4 regions of the Massilia jejuensis genome follow, and region 1 is predicted to be linked to each of the others. Evidence: predicted binding sites of a transcription regulator. Region 1 holds the regulator's gene; each other region holds the start of a gene.
What was found. Region 1 encodes FNR, which switches genes on or off when oxygen is low (the NO sensors DNR and NnrR bind a similar motif). Its sites were predicted from a motif close to TTGATNNNNATCAA; they were not measured.
Positions count from the first base shown of each region.

Region 1 (3,193 bases):
AGCATCGAGGCGCGCATGAAGGCGCTCGACGCGACCTTCCAGCCGAAAGGAGAAGGGGACCCGCGTCCGATGATCCTGGCCAAGTACAAGGAAATGGTAAAGGACGCCCAGGCGCGCAGCGCGCCGCTCTTCAATCTGAAGCCGCGCGCGCCGGTGGACGTGCTGCGCGAGCCGCCGCTGACCGAAGCCTCGGCCGCCGCCCACTACAGCCTGCCGGCGCCGGACGGCAGCCGTCCGGGCGTGTTCTGGGTGCCGCTGCGCGGGCCGACGTTCGACATGATCCGCATGCGCAGCCTGTCCTATCACGAAGCCGTGCCGGGCCACCACTTCCAGCTGGCGATCCAGCAGGAGCTGGCCGGCATCCCGAAATACCGCAGCCAGCGCATCTTCTCCGGCGGCAGCGCGCACGCGGAAGGCTGGGCGCTCTACACCGAGCGCCTGGCGGTGGAGCAGGGCTGGTACGAAGGCGATGTCCCGGGCCTGCTCGGGGCGCTCGGCTCGGAACTGTTCCGCGCGCGCCGGCTGGTGGTCGACACCGGCCTGCACACCAAGGGCTGGACGCGCCAGCAGGCGGTCGACTACGGCATCAACGTCGAGGAAGTCGACCGCTATGTCGTCTGGCCTGGCCAGGCCACGGCCTACATGATCGGCATGCTGCGCATCGTCGAATTGCGCGAGCAGGCGAAGGCGCAACTGGGGCCGAAGTTCTCGCTGGCGGGCTTCCACGACATGGTGCTGGGGGCGGGCTCGGTACCGCTGGACGTGCTGGGACAGCTGGTCGACGGCTGGGTTGCGAAGGAAAAGGCGAAATCCTGACGGCGCGGGCGCGCGGCGCGCCCTCGGCTTAAGGGTGCCGGCGCAGCCCGATCAGCGCATCGGGCTGCACTGCTCGGTGCCGGCGGCGATCGCCTTGAGTTTGGCGGGCTCGAGCAGTCTCACCTCGCGCCGGTCGACTTCGATCCAGCCCTGCTTCTTGAAACGCGAGAGCAGGCGGCTGACGCTTTCGATCGTCAGGCCAAGGTAATTGCCGATGTCCTCGCGCGACATGCGCAGCCCGAACGCGTTCGGGGAATAACCGCGCGCCGCGTAACGCACCGACAGGTTCACCAGGAAGACGGCGAAACGCTGCTCGGCACGCATGTTGCCGAGCAAAAGCATGACGTTTTGCTCGCGCGTGATTTCCTGGCTCATGATCCTGTGGAAATGGCGCAACAGCGCCGGCACCTGGCCAAACAGTTCCTCGAGGCGGGGAAAGGGAACCTCGCACACTTCGCTGTCTTCGAGCGCCACCGCGTCGCAATGGTGGCGGTCGCCGCTGATGGCGTCCATGCCCAGCAGTTCGCCGGCCATCTGGAAACCCGTGATCTGCTGCTCGCCCGCCGCGTTCACCTGGTAGGTCTTGAAGTGGCCGAGCCGTACCGCGTACAGGCTGCGGAACGGTTCGCCCATCGCGTACAGGCGCTCGTCGCGCCCGAGACGCCGGCGGCGGCCGATGATCTGGTCGAGCCGGTCGATGTCGGCATCGTCGAGCCCCATCGGCAGGCAGAGCTGGTGCATGCTGCAGGCGCCGCAGCTGGCCTTGATGGCGCCTAGACTGATCGGCACTGTGGCGGGAGGGTGGTGGCCTTGGCTCATGGCAGTTGGAATTGGAGCGCAGAAGGGGGGAGTCGGCGTGGAGCCCGAGATGAACCGATTATAGCCCTGTCCGCATGGCGGTCCCGGCTTTTCCGACGGTGCCCACTATTTGGGAAGACCTCGATGCGACATGCGCGTGTGCGCCGGACCTGGCATCGACCCAAAACCGGTGGGGGCCACCTTCCCGGCGCCGGCCCGATCCTGTGCCGCTTTCGATCGCACTGCTGCCAGGCTCGCTGGAGCAACATCGGCGTCGCCGGCCGCTTATTGACGCGTTGGCGCGGCATTTCTCGGTTATACTAACAGGGCGAACTGTATCCGGCTCCAGCGCGTGCCTCTTTGTCACGGTATGGGAAGCCGCCTCGCCCCCGAGCAACCAGGGCTTTGGCCTGGTCGGCACGTTGTCTATCCTGTCCATCATCCCGATGTACACGGTCCGATCCTGTTGGGTCTGCCGTGGCGCGATGAACGCGGACGCGGGAGATCACGCATGCGCACAGCAGGTGACGACGCATCCATGCGTTGCCTGGGTTGGCTGCCTGGGGAGCGATCGGGCGGGGTACCAACGCGCTACCTGGTTGCCAGCCTGGTCCGGATCGTCGTGCATGCAGCGGGCATGCACTGATACCCGGGGGTGAGCACGTGCACAAAAAAAGTTCAACTGTGCGCGCAATTTGGTAGGGGAAGCCTTACACTTTCGATGAAGATTTATTAACGGAGCGTCGCCAGTGCCCATGCAGTCTGCCTCACCGGCAATTTCACCTCCCGCGGCGCAAGACGCCGGCCGTGCGAACGTCTCCGGCACCGTCGCAGCCGCAGTGACCGTCACTGCGCCGCTAGGAGCCGAAGACCAGGCGCGCGCCGACCTCTATGCGCTCGCGGCGCGCCTGCTGCTGGCGGCGCCTGACGGCCAGTTGCTGGCCGGCCTGGCGAACGCCGACCCGATTCTCTCGACCGGCGCCGAACACGCGCTGGCAGATGCCTGGGAAAACCTGGTGCTTGCCTCCAGCGTGATGGATGCCGATGCGGTGGCCGAGGAATTCGACGCGCTGTTCATCAGCAGCGGCACGCCGACCCTGAATCCCTACGGCTCGCTCTACCTGTCCGGCTTCATGAACGACACGCCCCTGGCCGAGCTGCGCGCCGACCTGGCGCGCTTCGGCATCGGCCGTGTGCGCGGCGTGTTCGAGTCCGAAGACCACCTGGGCGCCCTGTGCGAGACGATGCGCGTGCTGATCGCGGGCGGCCCCGGCATCCGGCGCCAGCCCCTGGAAGCGCAAAAGGCATTTTTCGAGGCACGCATCGCGCCCTGGTATGCGCGCTGCCTGGCCGACATGAAAAATGCCGCGGGTGCGAATTTTTATAGGCTGATCGCCGCGTTCGTAAGCGCGCTGCTGGCGATCGAGGCCGAAGCCTTTGCTGTCGAAGATGGCTTCGATGGCTGATTTACGCGAAGGGACTGCGATGAGCACCGAAAACAAACAAGGCAAGGCGGAACCGATCCCGGACCCGTCGCGCCGCAATTTCCTGAGAGCGGCGCCGCTGGGCGCGCTGGCGG
Region 1 covers NZ_JBHSMS010000039.1:17,441-20,633, forward strand. Annotated here, with positions in the region: gene ACFPOU_RS12185 (DUF885 domain-containing protein) at 1-816, shown strand, start outside; gene fnr (fumarate/nitrate reduction transcriptional regulator Fnr) at 868-1,635, opposite strand; gene ACFPOU_RS12195 (TorD/DmsD family molecular chaperone) at 2,454-3,080, shown strand; gene ACFPOU_RS12200 (twin-arginine translocation signal domain-containing protein) at 3,100-3,193, shown strand, end outside.

Region 2 (3,193 bases), on a different contig from region 1:
GCCGCCGCCATCTTCATGACCGTGCCCCAGTCGGGCATGGTGGTGTCGGCCACCAGGATCTCGCCGGCCTGGAACTGGTTCAGGTGGGCCACGTCGGTGATCACGCGCGCCACCCCGGACGCGACGCGGGCGCCGACGGCGCGTCCGCTGGCGCGCGCCGGGCCGGTGGCCGCCAGCCGGTACTCGTCGTAGCTGGCCCGCGATGCTTGCGAGGCCACCGTCTCGGGCCGCGCCTGCACGATGTAGAGCTGGCCGTCGATGCCGTCCCTGGCCCATTCGATGTCCATCGGCATCGGGTGGCCGGCGCGCGCGCTGTAGTGGTCCTCGATCACGACGGCGGTGTCGGCCAGCGCCAGCACATCCTCGTCGGACAGGCAGAAGCGGCGCTGGTCCTGCAGCGGGGTCGGCAGGTTGCGCGTGCTTTCGCGCGTCGCATCGCCCCCGTACACCATCTTGACCTGCTTGCTGCCCAGCGCGCGCCGCAGCACGCAGCGGCGGCCCTGGCGCAAGGTCGGCTTGAACACATAGAATTCGTCGGGGTCGACCGTGCCCTGCACCACGTTTTCACCCAGGCCCCAGGCGCCGGTGACGAAGACGACGTCGCGAAACCCGGACTCGGTATCGAGCGTGAACATGACGCCGCTCGCGTCCAGGTCCGCGCGCACCATCTTCATCACCCCGACCGACAGGAACACCTTGAAATGGTCGAAGCCGTTCTCGGCGCGGTAGCTGAGGGCGCGGTCCTTGAACAGGCTGGCGAAACAGCGGCGCACCGCGTCGAGCAGGCGCGCCTCGCCGCCGATGTTGAGATAGGTTTCGTGCTGGCCGGCAAAGCTCGCCGTCGGCAAATCCTCGGCGGTGGCCGAACTGCGCACCGCCACCGTCAGATGTTCGCCGTATTCGGCTTGCAGTTGCGCGTAGGCAGCTGTAATGGCGTCGGCCAGGTCGGGCGGCAGCGGCGCGCCGTAGACGATGTCGCGCGCGCGGCGCGCGCGGCGCGCCAGGTCGTCGATGTCGCGCACGTCCAGGCCGTCGAGCGCCGCATGCAGCGCCGGCCAGGCGCCGGCGCGGTCGAGCACGTAGCGGTAGGCTTCGGCGGTAATGGCGAAACCGTTCGGCACGCGCACCCCGCGCGCCGTCAATTCGCGGAACATTTCGCCGAGCGAGGCATTCTTGCCGCCGACCAGGGCGACGTCGGCGTTGCCCAGTTCGGCGAACCAGCGGATGTGGCGGCTGCCGGGGTTCATCGTCGCTGCCCGCCGCTACCCGGCGCGGCCCGAGGCGCGGCCGAGCGCTTCTTGCAAGGGTTTGGCCTGGGCATTGTTCAGGCCGGCACTAGTGATGTCCTTGGGCGCGAGCGTGCGTCCGTAGTAGGCGTTGGTGAGCCTTTCGTTGAAGCGGACGCCGGTCAGGCCGATCGCGACCGCGTCGCCGAACAAGCCCTTGGTGCCGCTCCAGGCGACGACGTCGCCGGTGCCCGCCGTGCCCATGGCCAGTTTCGACCAGTTGATCACGGTCAGGCCGGCTTCCGCGCTGAGCGAAAAATTGGTCCGTTTCATGAACTCGGCGACCGCCTTGTCGTTGTTCAAGACCATGGCGATCGCACCGCCCTCGCCGCCCGCCTGCAGGCCCACGGTCAATCCGCCGAGATCGTAGAAGGCCGGTCCGCTCCAGCTGCCGTCGGCACGCTTGAGCAGCAGCAGGCCGGCGCCGCCCTGGGCGCCGACGCCGAGCGCCGCGCGCCCAAACTTGGGAACGATCAGGATGCCCTTGGCTTGTTGCAGCAACTGCTTCATGCGCGGTTCGGCTTCGAGCTGGGGCACCACCTCCAGGGCCGCCGTGACGCGCCCGGCGGCGCTTTGTTGCGATTTTGCAACGAGATCGGCTTGCGCGCGTTCGGTGGCCGACGCCGGTGCCTGGGCCTGGGCCGCGCCGCACAGCGCCAGCGCGGTGGCGCAGGCGCACGCGGCCGCGTGCTTCCTGGGTTGGATCGTCATGGCCATCTCCTTTACCAGCATGTTGTTCGATGCGTACCGGGTCATGCTAGCGCTCCGACGAGCCTGCAGCCTTTGATCCAGATCAAGCGGGCGGGAATCGCCAGCAAACGCGCAGTCCCTTCCCTGCACACGCCGCGATCGGCTTTACAATCCGTGCCAGGCGGATCACTATCGTGGTGCCGGCAGCGCGGCGACCGACAGGCGCGGGCACTGAGCGAAGGGGTCACGATGCGCTACTTCGTCACGGGAGCGACCGGCTTCATCGGCAAGCGCCTGGTGCGCAAGCTGCTGGCCGTGCGCGGCAATACGGTATCGGTGCTGGTACGCCCAGGCAGCGGCGCCACGTTCGCGCAGGCGCAGGCCTTCTGGGGCGCCGACGCGGCGCGCGTCACGCCGGTGTACGGCGACCTGCTGCAGCCGCTGCTGGGCACCTCGGAGGCCGCGCGCGCGGCGCTGGCAGGCCAGGTCGAGCACTTCTTTCACCTGGCCGCCCTGTACGACCTGCGCGCGGCGGCCGCGCCGCAGGCGGCGGCGAACGTGGACGGCACACGCCACGCGCTCGACCTGGCCGCCGTCCTCGGCGCCGGCTGCTTTCACCACATGAGCTCGGTGGCAGCCGCCGGCCTGTACGACGGCACGTTCCGCGAAGACATGTTCGACGAAGCCGAGCGGCTCGAGCATCCGTATTTCGCGACCAAGCACGCCGCCGAAGGCCTGGTGCGCGCCTGCGTTCAGTTGCCCTGGCGCATCTATCGTCCCGGCCTGGTGGTGGGCGACTCGCACGGCGGCGACACCGACAAGGCCGACGGCCCCTATTATTTCTTCAAGCTGATCCAGCGCATCCGCGCGCTGGTGCCGCCCTGGCTGCCCATGCTCGGCATCGAGGGCGGACGGGTCAACATCGTCCCGGTCGACTATGTCGTCGATGCGCTGGTCCATATCGCCCACCTGCCCGGCCTCGACCGCGGGTGCTTCCACCTGACCGATCCGGCCACCCGGCGCGTCGGCGAGGTGCTCGACATCTTCGCGCGTGCGGCGCATGCGCCGCCGCTGCGCCTGCACGTCAATGCCGCCGTCCTGAACCTGCTGCCGGCCTGGCTGCGCGGCAGCATCGGCGCGCTGGCCCCGCTGCGCCGGCTGCACCAGGCCCTGATGAACGAGCTCGGCCTGCCGGAAGGCATCCTGCAGCTGCTGAA
Region 2 covers NZ_JBHSMS010000036.1:253,638-256,830, forward strand. Annotated here, with positions in the region: gene ppsA (phosphoenolpyruvate synthase) at 1-1,247, opposite strand, end outside; gene ACFPOU_RS11720 (lipid-binding SYLF domain-containing protein) at 1,263-1,997, opposite strand; gene ACFPOU_RS11725 (SDR family oxidoreductase) at 2,226-3,193, shown strand, end outside.
Region 2: ACFPOU_RS11720 (lipid-binding SYLF domain-containing protein) is a predicted target of FNR. The motif match lies at 2,070-2,083, and genes of this name have one in related genera.

Region 3 (3,193 bases), on a different contig from region 1:
CTGCGGCCGCTGCGCGCGCCGCGCAGGCGCGCTGCGCCAGCGCTGTATAATCGGGCATGCCGGACCTCCGGCGCGACGGAGCCAGCGATGCAAGCGATGGTATTCGACGGCGGCGGGCCACTGCGCCAGGCCGAGCTGCCCGACCCGGTGCCGCAGGGGCGCGAGCTGCTGCTGCGGGTGCGTGCCTGCGGCGTCTGCCGGACCGACCTGCATATCGTCGATGGCGAATTGTCGACGCTGCTGCGGCCCCTCGTTCCCGGGCACGAGATCGTCGGCGTGGTGCAGGCGCGCGGCCCGGAGTGCGCGCGCTTCGCGCCCGGCGAGCGGGTCGGGGTCGGCTGGCTCGGCGCAACCTGCGGCACCTGCGCCTGGTGCGCTGGCGGACGCGAGAACCTGTGCGACCGTGCCGTCTTCACCGGACGCGACCGGCACGGCGGCTACGCCAGCCTGGCACTGGCGGACGAACGCTTCTGTTTCCGCCTGCCCGACGCGTATGACGACGTGCATGCCGCGCCGCTCCTGTGCGCCGGCCTGATCGGCTACCGGGCCTGGCGCATGGCCGGCGCCGCGCACCGCCTCGGCCTGTACGGCTTCGGGGCGGCGGCCCATATCGTGGCCCAGCTGGCGGTGCGCCAGGGCGCCGAGGTGTACGCCTTCACCCGAGCGGCCGATGAAGGCGCGCGCCGCTTCGCGCGCTCGCTCGGCGCCTGCTGGGCCGGCGCCGCGCACGAGCCGCCGCCGCGTCCGCTGGACGCCGCCATCCTGTTCGCCCCGGCCGGCGAACTCGTGCCCCAGGCGCTGGCGGCCACCGCCAAGGGCGGGGTGGTCGTCTGCGCCGGCATCCACATGAGCGATATCCCCGGCTTTCCCTACGCCCTGCTGTGGGGCGAGCGGGTCGTGCGCTCGGTGGCGAACCTCACGCGCGCCGATGGCGAAGCCTTCTTCGCGCTGGTGGCCGACGGCCGCGTCGCGACCGCCCCGGCCGTGTTCCCGCTGTCGCAGGCGAACCTGGCCCTGGCGCGCCTGCGCGCCGGCGCGATCGACGGCGCCGCGGTCCTGGTGCCCGACGAACCGGGCCAGGCCGCGGGCGCTGCCGCGCCGTCCGGATAGCAGGGCGCCGGGGCGGGCCATACGACCGCTCAGTGCGCCATCAGCACCGGGATGGTCATCGTCTTCAGGATCGTGCGCGTGGCGCCCCCGAGCAGCAGTTCGCGCACGCGCGCATGTCCGTAGCCGCCCATGACCAGCAGGTCGCTGGCGCGGTCGGCCGCCAGCGACAGCAGGCAATCGCCGACCTCGAGGCTGGTCGTGTCGGCCACCAGTTCGGCGTCCACGTCGTGCGACGCCAGCCAGGCCAGCAGTTCATCGTCGGACTGCGCCGGCGCCTGTGGCGTGCCGACGACGGCGATGACGACGCTGTCGGCCTGGCGCAGCAGGGGCAGGGCGGCCGAGACGGCGCGCGCGGCCTGCCTGCTCCCGTTCCAGGCCACCAGGATGCACTGGCCGACGACGGCCCCGGTCTGGATGTAGGGAACCACCAGCAGCGGATGGGCGCCGGCCAGCAGGGTGTAGGCCGGCAGGTCGATGCCGCCCGCCGCATTCGGCCGCGCCGGGTCCGGCTGGCAGAGGACGGCCAGGTCGGCGTAGCGCGTGGCCAGGGCCAGCGCGGCGCCGGTCTCGTCGTCGATCAGGCGCCGTTCGTACCAGCGCACGCCGGTGCGCGCGGCCAGCGCTTCGAAACGGGCCAGCAGGCTCTCGGCCGTGCGCAGGCGTTCGTCCATGTACGGGGCGAGCACGGTACGGGCAAGGTCGGCGCCGGCGTCGCGGTAGAAGAAACGGGACACGCCGCTCGTCGCCACGCCGAGCAGGTGGGCGTCGAAGCGGATCGCCAGCAGCGCCGCGAGGGCGATCGACGTGGCCGCCTGGGGGGCATCGTCGACATGTACCAGAATGGTCTTGTAGCTCATGGGTGCTCCCGCAGGTGGGCAAGCGGCCTGGCCGGCCACCCGCGCCAGGCCGTCCGCAATGCGATGGTCCCAGCATGGTGCCTGGCAACCGTAATGTCCTTGATGCAGATCAAAACGGGCACGGCTGAGGTCGTCTAGCGGAATCGGCGCCGCCGCGCCACCTCCTCGCCGCGATGCGGCGCGCCGGCGCGTCCGCGACGTCCCCGGCGCGGTCGAAATCGGCTATGCTTCAGCTACTCTTTTCATGGCGAAAAAGCAACGGCGCCGGCGCCTGCAACGCCATCCGGATGCAAGCGTCCTCGATGACGGCCATCCGGCTGCTCCGGCGCGGTCGATCCACTCTTCGGAGACATGCATGACTTCAGTACGTGAGACCACGCCGGTGCGGGTGCTGGTCGCCCCGGATTCCTTCAAGGGCAGCCTGTCGGCCTCGCTGGTCGCGGCCAGCATCGCCGCCGGCGTGCGCGCCGCCATTCCCGGCTGCGTGGTGGTCGAGGCGCCGATCGCCGACGGCGGCGAGGGCTCGGCCAGCGCGATCGCGCAGGGCCTGCAGGGAAAGTGGGACGAGGTCGAGGCGGTCGACGCCAACGGCAAGCCGGTCGCCGTGCCCTTCGCCGCCTGCCATAGTCCCGCGCTCGGACCGTTCGCCGTCTTCGACGTCGCCGAGATCGTCGGCCTGCCGGCGGCCGTCGCGCCGCCCGGCGCCCGCACCACGCGCGGCGTGGGGCAGGCGATCCGCGCCATCCACGATCGCGGTTTCGGCACGATCGCGCTCGGCCTGGGCGGCTCGTCGACCAACGATGCCGGCGCCGGACTGCTGGCCGAACTGGCCTTCGTCTGCCGCGACGGCGCCGGAGCGCCGCTCGATCCGGTGTTCGACAACCTGGGGCGGGTGCGGGTCCTGGAGCGCCGTCGCGGCAGCGAATGGCTGCAGGGACTCAGGCTGATCGGCCTGACCGACGTGACCAGCCCGCTCACCGGCGCGGACGGCGCGAGCATGGTGTTCGGCCCCCAGAAGGGTTTCCAGGACCCGGCCGCGGCGGACGCCGTGCTGGCGCACTTCGCCGACTGCTGCGCCGCGCTGCTCGGACGCGACTTGCGCGAGGCCGCAGGCAGCGGCGCGGCGGGCGGCCTCGGCTTCGCCGTCGCGCTGCTGGGCGGCGTGCTGCGTCCCGGCGCCGCATTCGTGCTCGAAGCGCACCGCCTGGTCGCCGGCGCCGTCGACT
Region 3 covers NZ_JBHSMS010000047.1:151,051-154,243, reverse strand. Annotated here, with positions in the region: gene ACFPOU_RS16025 (GGDEF domain-containing protein) at 1-58, opposite strand, end outside; gene ACFPOU_RS16020 (zinc-dependent alcohol dehydrogenase family protein) at 88-1,110, shown strand; gene ACFPOU_RS16015 (universal stress protein) at 1,140-1,967, opposite strand; gene ACFPOU_RS16010 (glycerate kinase) at 2,323-3,193, shown strand, end outside.
Region 3: ACFPOU_RS16015 (universal stress protein) is a predicted target of FNR. The motif match lies at 2,067-2,080, and genes of this name have one in related genera.

Region 4 (3,193 bases), on a different contig from region 1:
GCAGGACCGCGACCAGCGGCACGACGACGACCTTCAGCATGCCCAGGCCCAGGTTCGAGAGCAGCGTGCCGCTGGCCTGGAACCAGCCATATTCGCGGAACATGGCGCCGAGCCAGTCGAACAGGGCCGGGCCGAAGGCCCACAGCAAGCCACCCCAGGCCAGTAGCGAGAGCAGCAGCGGCGCCAGCGACAGCAGCATCATGCGGCGCGAGAAGCCGGCGCGCAGCGCGCGCGCCCAGGCGGTGGCGACGCCGTTCACGGCCGGCTCCCAAATTCATCCAGGAAAGGTCGATGCATGGCTGCGTGGCTCCCGATAGTAAAAGGACATTGTAGACGCGATTGGGCGGCCAGGCCGCCGCATGGGAAAAGCATGGCGACGGGGATGTCGGATGGCAGTTTGACCGGGCATGCACTACAATCGCCGTTCACTAGATATCGAGGGAACAACATGTCCACTACCACCACTGATTCCGGCCTGCAATACGAAGACACCGTCGTCGGCGACGGCGCCGAGGCGAAAGCCGGTGCCTACGTCACCGTCCACTACACCGGCTGGCTGCGCAACGACGACGGCACCCCGGGCGCCAAGTTCGATTCGAGCAAAGACCGTAACGATCCGTTCCAGTTCCCGCTGGGCGCCGGCCACGTGATCAAGGGCTGGGACGAAGGCGTGCAAGGCATGAAGGTCGGCGGCGCGCGCCGTCTGACGATTCCCGCCAGCCTGGGCTACGGCGCCCGCGGCGCCGGCGGCGTGATCCCGCCAAACGCGACCCTGATCTTCGACGTCGAGCTGCTCAAGGTCTAAGGACCTGCCCCGGTACAAGGACGGCCGCGCTTCCAGGAACGCGGCCTCCCTCCCGCATCGGCCATGCGCGTCGAGCATCCCCTCTAAAATACCCCGCCAATACACCTGATCCGGCGCACCGTGCGCTAAGATGGCCGCGCGCATTGCACGACCGTCAATGCACATTCACGCAACCAGAGACAGGAGTATGTATGAGCTTGCAGGACCAGTTCGCCCAGGCCCAGGCCGATTCGAAGAACCTGCCGGAACGCCCGGACAACATGACCTTGCTGAAGATCTATGCGCTGTTCAAGCAGGCTTCCAGCGGCGACGCCACCGGTGAGCGCCCAGGCTTCACCGACATGGTCGGCCGCGCCAAGTTCGACGCCTGGGACGCCTTGAAGGGCACCTCGAAGGACGAGGCGATGCAGCAGTATGTGGATTTGATCGAAGAGCTGAAGGGCTAAGAACCTATTTCAGCGGGAATGAGGAAGTGGTGACGATGCATGGCAAGCGCGGGCAAGGCGCGACCCCACGCCGCGCCACTGCTTACCGAGATAGGTTTTTACCCCGCGAAAAGCCGCCGCATCTTGTCCGTCACCTTCGCCTCGATCGCCGGGCGAAACGCACTCATCAACATTCCCAGCCGGATCTGCAGCGCCGCGCGCCGTTCGCCCAGTGTCAGCGCGCCTTCGACGCCGCTGCGCTCGAAACGCAACACGTCGCCTTCCCAGCGCCACTGCATGCCGAACTCGGCGGCGACCTTGTCGGCCACTTGTTGCGCCGCGGCGCGCGCCCGTTCCGGGCTCAGGTTGTGTTCCTGGACGATCTGGATATCCGCCATGTACTCCCTCTCTTCTGCTGACGCGCAAGACAATCCGCCATCATGCCAGTTGCATCAGCCTCTTGCCAGCCCGCTGTGCAATTGATCCTAGTCAAAACCCGATCCGTGGAGGGCGCGAGTATCGCATGAGGTATCTCAATCATACGAGGATTGCGCCATGGAACAACGAGCCCTGCTGCCGGACGACCCCCTTGCTTTCGAGCGCGACCAGCCCCCGGTCGCCTTCATCCCCACCCCGAGCGCGCCCTACCGCCAGCACCGCAAGGCGGCCCAGCTGCTCGACCAGCCCGGCGCGCCGCGCGGCGCCGAGTCGCCACCCGATCCGAACGTGCCCCTGCCCTACGCGTTCGGCGCGCGCGTGCTGATGTGGAAGCAGGATCCCTCGGTGCTCGACATGGGCACGCGCAAGGCCTTCCTGCCGGGCGTGGTACTGGCCGGACCGCGCGACGCCCGCATCGCCTCGGGCGACCCCGGCATCAGCCCGGTCGAGCCGAATGCCTTCGGCGATTTCGTGACCATGCCCGACACGCCGCAATTCGACGCCGTCCATACGTTCGCCGTGGTACGCCAGACGCTGACGATGTACCAGCGCTCGCTGTCCTCGGCAGGCGCCGAGATGCCGTTGCCCTGGCAATGGAACAGCAGCATCGACACGGCGCCGCTGCACATCTTCCCCCACGGCCTGCCGAACGTGATGAATGCATTCTACAGCCGCAGCCAGAACTGCCTGAAGTTCGGTGACTTCGTCCCGTCCGGCCAGAAGGAGCGTGTGTTTACCTGCCGCTCCTTCGACATCGTCGCGCATGAAACCGGCCACGCCGTGCTCGACGGGCTGAAGCCGCACTGGCTGCTGGCCGACGCCCCGCCGCAGACGGGCGGCCTGCACGAAGCCTTCGGCGACCTGACCGCGATCTTCCTGGCCCTTTCCCAGCTCGACCAGTGCGAGGCGGTGGTGGCCCAGACCAAGGCGCGCCTGCACGACAAGACCTTCCTGGCCGACATCGCCGAGCAATTCGGCCTGGCGCTCGGCGGCACCACGGGCCTGCGCAATGCCGACAACGACCTGACCCTGTCCGAGGCCGGCACCCAGGTCCACGCGATCTCGCAGGTGTTTACCGGTGCCGTCTACGATATCCTGGCCGACATCTTCGCGCTCGAGCGCAATCCGGTGTTCGAGGACGACGCCGCCGTGCTGCACCGGGTCGCCGCCTGGCTGCGCGGCCTGGTGCTGCGCGCGCTGGTGGCCGCGCCCGACATCGCCGCCACCTATGCCGATGTGGTCAACGAAATGCTGCGCCTGACTGGCGAGGACGGCAAACCGGCCAGCCATGCCGATTCGATCCGGCACCAGTTCACGGTCCGCCAGGTCGTCGGCGCGCCGGAAGCGGGCGAGGATCCGCCGCTACCGGCCGAACCGGCCGAACCGGCCGGCACGATGGCGGCCGCCCCCTGCGCCTTCCGGCGCCTGGCGGCCGTCGTCTGCGACGCGCCCGGCGCCCAGCAGGACCGGCGCGCCTGCTGCGGCACCATGAACCTGGCCGAATACTACGACATCGAACGCGTGC
Region 4 covers NZ_JBHSMS010000006.1:97,380-100,572, reverse strand. Annotated here, with positions in the region: gene ACFPOU_RS01870 (EI24 domain-containing protein) at 1-259, opposite strand, end outside; gene ACFPOU_RS01865 (FKBP-type peptidyl-prolyl cis-trans isomerase) at 449-805, shown strand; gene ACFPOU_RS01860 (acyl-CoA-binding protein) at 997-1,251, shown strand; gene ACFPOU_RS01855 (polyhydroxyalkanoic acid system family protein) at 1,350-1,628, opposite strand; gene ACFPOU_RS01850 (gluzincin family metallopeptidase) at 1,786-3,193, shown strand, end outside.
Region 4: ACFPOU_RS01850 (gluzincin family metallopeptidase) is a predicted target of FNR. The motif match lies at 1,710-1,723, and genes of this name have one in related genera.